2 regions of the Pararhizobium sp. IMCC21322 genome follow, and region 2 is predicted to be linked to the other one. Evidence: predicted binding sites of a transcription regulator. Region 2 holds the regulator's gene; the other holds the start of a gene.

Region 1 (3,115 bases), 220 kb from region 2:
CTGCGGACATGGATCCATCGGAGGTTGCTACAGTGGTCTTAATGGCACTGGTATTGTCATTTCTGGCAACATTGTATCCGGCATGGCGTGCTGCACGCCTCGACCCGGTGGACGCGCTTCGTTATGAATAATGGCGTCGCAGTACAACCAGCCATGAAACTGACTGGTATTGAGAAAACCTACGGGCATGGCGATGCAACCCTCACCGTATTGAAGGATGCAAACCTCGACCTTGCTGCCGGTGAAATGGTTGCATTGGTGGCGCCCTCAGGCACCGGTAAATCAACCTTGCTCCACATCGCAGGGCTTCTTGAAAAGCCAACAAGCGGCGAAGTTTACGTGGGAGGCGCTGCCTGTCACAAGCTTGATGACAAGGCTCTGACGCGTATGAGGCGCACCGAGATTGGGATCGTCTATCAGTTTCATCATCTGCTGCCCGAATTCACGGCAGTTGAGAATATTGCAATGCCGATGATGATTCGTGGCTTGGACAGGGCAGAAGCGCAAAAAAGGGCATTCACGCTGCTTCAGTACCTTCATATTGACCATCGAAGCAAACACCGGCCCGCAGAGTTGTCGGGCGGTGAGCAGCAGCGTGTTGCCATTGCCAGGGCTGTTGCCAACAGCCCACGCATATTGCTTGCAGATGAGCCGACTGGAAATCTCGACCCGAAAACCTCTGACTATGTATTTGACGCTCTGTCGCAGCTTGTTAAAGAGTCCGGGTTATCCGCTTTGGTAGCCACGCACAATCTGGATCTGGCCGCCCGCATGGACAGAAAGATTACCATTCAAGATCAACGGATCGTTGCCCATTAAAGCAATTTTAACTGTAAATATTCCCTGTTTGTTCTTTTTCTTGAAAAGAGAACAAAAGTAGAACAATGTAAGGCTCAAGCCACACAGGAGCCTACAATGTTCTATCAATTTCGTGACATAACCGCATTCGTAACACTGATCATGTTCTCCTTTTTTGTCGCCTTTCTGGGCGACTGGGCTGTGATTTCCGGATTTTAGGATCCTCCATTTGATCCAGACAATCCGGCTAATCCAGACAATAATGGGTGCAGCAGAGATGTGGAAACAACAGCTTCCCGCTGGACCACAATACCTGCATGAGCGACAATAGCAGAAGAACAGGTTTCAAACTGCGAGTCGCTTCATGGCAGATCCGGGCTTTATCCACCTTCGTGTACATTCGGCCTATTCGCTGCTTGAGGGCGCATTGCAAATTGGAAAGTTGCTGGAGCTTACCAAAGCTGATGCTATGCCGGCTGTTGCTATAACGGACACCGGCAATCTGTTCGGCGCGCTAGAGTTTTCCGACAAAGCCCAATCCAAGGGCATCCAGCCAATCATCGGCTGTCAGATGGCAATCGATTTTGCGGACATTGAAATTGATCCGCGATCAAGAGATGGTCGGAACCGGCCGGATGTTGCCTATGGCAATGTCGTGTTGCTTGCAATGAACGAAACCGGTTTCCTCAACCTTTCAAAGCTTGTCAGCCGCAGCTTTCTGGAAACGGATGCGTCGACCCGTTCCCACACCTCACTTGAACTTCTGACTGAATTGAATGACGGACTGATTTGCCTGTCCGGTGGGCTGGAAGGGGCAATTGATCAATTGATCGCGGATCGGGACGACGTCCGCGCCGCATCAAGATTGAACACATTAGCCAAAATGTTCGGTGACCGATTCTATATTGAAATACAGCGTCATGAACATCCTGCTGAAAGGTACACTGAGCGTTTTCTGGTGAACTACGCCTATGAGCATGACATTGCACTGGTTGCCACCAATGAGGTCTTCTTTCCTGATCAGAGCGACTTTGAAGCTCATGATGCGCTGATTTCCATCGCGCAGGGGCGCATGGTTGCAGAAGATGATCGACGGAAGCTGACAGCACACCATTACTTCAAGAGCCGCGCGGAAATGCGGGATCTGTTTGCAGACATTCCCGAGGCTTTGGAAAACACGGTCGAGATTGCCCAAAGATGTCAATTTCGTCCGGACAAGCATGATCCGATCCTGCCGAATTTCACAGGTGAGGGGAGCGAACCAACAGCTGAGAGCGAAGACACGGCGCAACTGCTTGAGCGGGAAGCAGCGGAGTTGCGGCAGCAGGCTCTGGATGGACTGGAGCAACGGCTTGGCCAGTTGGGGCTGGCACCGGGCGTTGATCGGGAAACCTACGATAAGCGTCTGGCCTTCGAGTTGGATGTGATCGTTGGTATGAAGTATCCCGGCTATTTTCTCATCGTTGCCGACTTCATCAAATGGGCCAAGTTGAATGATGTGCCAGTTGGCCCAGGCCGTGGCTCTGGTGCCGGGTCTTTGGTGGCCTGGTCACTGACCATTACGGACATTGATCCGCTTCGCTTTTCCCTTCTGTTCGAACGGTTTCTGAACCCCGATCGCGTATCCATGCCCGATTTCGATATCGATTTCTGTCAGGAGAAGCGCGACAAGGTTATCCGCTATGTCCAGCGCCGCTACGGTGCGGCGCAGGTGGCTCAAATCATCACATTTGGAACTCTGCAGGCCAGAGCCGTTCTGCGGGACGTGGGCCGTGTTCTGCAAATGCCATATGGGCAGGTGGATCGTCTCTGCAAAATGGTGCCCTCGACACCAGCCAATCCTATGACGCTGCAAGAGGCGATTGATACTGAGCCTCGCCTCAAGGAAGCCGGTGAAGAGGAGGAGGTGGTCGCACGTCTGTTTTCCATGGCGACGCGCCTGGAAGGGCTCTACCGCCACGCTTCAACACATGCTGCTGGCATTGTCATTGGTGACCGTCCGCTGGAACAGCTGGTGCCCCTGTATCGCGATCCGCGATCTGACATGCCGGTTACTCAATACAATATGAAGTGGGTGGAGCAGGCGGGCCTGGTCAAATTCGATTTTCTGGGGCTCAAAACGCTGACGATCCTGGAGCGCGCCATCGGTCTTATCGCTCGACGTGGAATTGATGTTGATCTGAGCACTGTTCCATTGGAAGACAAAAAAACATACGAGATGCTGGCACGCGGCGAAACGGCTGGCGTCTTTCAATTGGAAAGTCAGGGCATGCGCCGTGCTTTGGCGGGCATGAAGCCGGATAGATTTGAAGACATC
Region 2 (3,115 bases):
TGGCAATGCCTGGAGCTCATATCGGTGTGGATCAGATTGTCGCTTCGAATAATTTCGGCGTTGCGGCCCGCATCGCCGAATTGGGGGGCCAACCTGTTGATTTGGGCATTGCAAAAGACACCGAAGAAGATCTGTTGCAGGCATTGAAGACGGCAGAGGCCAATCAATGTGATGCTATCATAACCCTTGGCGGCGCTTCTGTTGGCACCCATGATCTGGTCCAGCAGGCGTTTCACAGTGCAGGTCTGTCGCTCTCCTTCTGGAAAATTGCGATGCGCCCTGGCAAACCGCTTATGTTTGGAACAGTCGGCGGGATGTTGTTTCTCGGCTTTCCCGGCAACCCGGTTTCCAGCATGGTCTGCGGCGAGTTGTTCATGGCGCCACTGATCAAAACATGGCTGGGCCAGCCGTCCGATATACCGCTCAGACAAGCTGCGCTGGGAGACAAACTGTCAGCCAATGACCAACGCGAAGACTATCTGCGCGCCATATTGAAACCAGCTGAAGGCTTAGGACAGCTTCCAACGGTCCATCCTTTGAGCCGCCAGGACAGCTCCATGCTGGCCAGCTTTGCAAAAGCGAACTGTCTGATCAGACGTGCGCCATTCGCCACTGAGGCGGATCAGGGCACGATAGTGGATGTTCTAATGCTGCGTTCGGACTGACCTGACAAGACCGATGTTCCATATATGTTTCGCTTGCGCCCTTGTGGAACAAGACAAGAACAGCTAACGTGTTCATGCTTTGTACACATCTGATTCCTATATTGAAGACGCCTTTGGCCTTCTGTGGACCCTCAGAACCCAGGATTGATTGACATGCTAACGCGCAAACAACACGAGCTTTTGATGTTCATTCACGAGCGCCTGAAAGAAACAGGCATTCCGCCCTCTTTTGATGAAATGAAGATGGCGCTCGATTTGAAATCGAAATCAGGTATTCACAGGCTTATCGTGGCCCTTGAAGAACGTGGCTTTTTGCGCCGCATGCCCAATCGGGCGCGCGCAATGGAAATTATCAAGCTACCGGAATCTGTGTCACCAAGCTTGGCTGCGCCTCGTAGCACAGGGTTTTCACCGAGTGTCATTGAAGGCAGCCTTGGCAAGAAACGTGAAACTGTCGCCCCGGCGAATGATACCGGTTCAGAACAGGAAGATGCATATTCTGTAACCATTCCCGTAATGGGAAGGATTGCTGCTGGAACGCCCATCTCCGCAATTCAGACCCACAGTCATACCATTCCGGTTCCGGCGGATATGCTGTCGTCGGGAGAGCATTTTGCGCTGGAAGTGCGTGGAGATTCCATGATCGAAGCCGGCATTCTGGATGGGGATACGGTTGTCATCAAAAAGGGCTCAACAGCTGATACAGGCGATATTGTCGTGGCTCTGATTGATGATGAGGAAGCCACCTTGAAACGGCTGCGCCGAAAGGGTGGATCCATCGCTCTGGAAGCCGCCAATCCGGCCTATGAGACCCGTATTTTTGGCCCGGATCAGGTGTCCGTCCAGGGCAAGTTGATCGGTCTTTTGCGGACTTACTGAAATTAGAGCATTTGTTTGGAGTTTGAACTCAGTTGAACCATCGATTTTGAATCCCAATTCAGGCCGTGGTGTCTTCTGACTTTATATTAAATTCCATCCGGAAATTTATCAGTTCAACATCGCCTCTAACAACCGTTTGCTGTTGAACGACAGACCAGTCACGCTTTTCAAAAAAGCGCCGCGCCATATGGCTGGCGCGTGTTTGGAGGGCCGTTAATTGTCTGGTCCGGGCTTCTTTCATGATCACATCGTAAAGTTTTCCGGCCACACCGGACCCCATTGCCTTGGGATGGACAAAGGCCAGATCAATGACGCCCTCTTCCGTGAGTGTCATAAAGCCAAGAAGCTCGCACTCCTAATAAGCCATAACGCTGTATTGCGCAGCCATTCGGTCACGCCATTTGGCTACATCAGGAATGGCGGGCGCCCATGCATTTCTTTGTTCTTGCGTGTAAACAGCCTTTGCGCCTGTCTGGACCGCTTCAAAGAACAGATTGGCGGCAGCCGGGGCATCCCGGTCCTGAAACTGTCGAATTGATAGTCTCTGCACCATCTTCAGCTCTGAGACTTGGCCAGTTCCATGTAGTCCAGAGGAAGTGTGCTCGTGTTCTTGATTTCTTCCATGGCAAAACTTGAACTGACATCAGATATGTCAATTTTGGCAATCAGCTTCTTGTAGAATTTATCGTAGGCGGCAATGTCCGGCACGACCACTTTCAGAAGATAATCGACCTGGCCGCTCATGCGGTAAAAAGAGACGACTTCCGGAAATTCGCTAATGACTTCTGCAAAGCGAGTCAGCCATTCCTTGCTGTGCTGATTGGTGCTGATGGAGATAAAAACGGAAACCCCTGCCCCGACAAGAGCTGGATCCAAAACAGCAACACGCTGTTTGATGACACCGTCTTCCTCCATCTTCTGAATACGCCGCCAACAAGGTGTTGTGGAAAGGCCAACGCGTTTGCCGATTTCTGCGACCGGCACAGTGCTGTCTTTTTGCAGGATTGCCAGAATACCGCGATCAATTCTGTCCATATCAACCTCGTTGAGACGTCAAAGTGAGCCCCTCTTACAGGAACCTTGGTTCTACTGCCAGCGGCATTACTGCGGGCCGGACTCAATTGGGAGATCAGAGCGGCTCTCATCCAGAATTCGGGTGATCTGCTGGCGCAGGACCGGAAGTTGTTCCTGTTCAAACCACAGGTTCTTCTTAAGCCAGGCATTGTTGCGCCATGATGGGTGCGGCAGCGGCATAATGCGGGGCGTGCCTGCTGGATGCTCGCGATCATACCAATAATCCCGCCAGGCACCGACCGTCTCTGTCAGCGTTTTTTTCCTGTCCGGCCCCAGATGGTAGGCAATGGCGTATTGACCGATCGTCAAGAGCAGCTCGACCTGTGGCAGGCTGGCAAACAACTCATCGTGCCATCTGGCCCGGCATTCAGGCCTTGGCGGCAAATCCGATCCTTTTTCATTCTGTCCGGGAAAGCAAAACCCCATGGGAACGATTGCAATTTGCGCAGGGTCATAGAATGTTTCGTTGTCCAGTCCGAGCCATTCCCGCAAACGAT

Evidence for each region. Region 2 encodes LexA, which represses DNA repair genes until DNA is damaged. Its sites were predicted from a motif close to TGTTCNNNNTGTGTTCNG; they were not measured.
Region 1: the regulator LexA is predicted to act here: its motif matches at 867-884, upstream of dnaE (DNA polymerase III subunit alpha).

What each region holds. Positions count from the first base shown of each region.
Region 1 covers NZ_CP132335.1:2,951,285-2,954,399, forward strand. Annotated here, with positions in the region: gene RAL91_RS13960 (lipoprotein-releasing ABC transporter permease subunit) at 1-131, shown strand, start outside; gene RAL91_RS13965 (ABC transporter ATP-binding protein) at 124-819, shown strand; gene dnaE (DNA polymerase III subunit alpha) at 1,163-3,115, shown strand, end outside.
Region 2 covers NZ_CP132335.1:2,733,918-2,737,032, reverse strand. Annotated here, with positions in the region: gene glp (gephyrin-like molybdotransferase Glp) at 1-665, shown strand, start outside; gene lexA (transcriptional repressor LexA) at 819-1,544, shown strand; partial or broken gene RAL91_RS12970 (GNAT family N-acetyltransferase) at 1,603-1,881, opposite strand; gene RAL91_RS12965 (hypothetical protein) at 1,900-2,097, opposite strand; gene RAL91_RS12960 (Lrp/AsnC family transcriptional regulator) at 2,100-2,579, opposite strand; gene RAL91_RS12955 (uracil-DNA glycosylase family protein) at 2,646-3,115, opposite strand, start outside.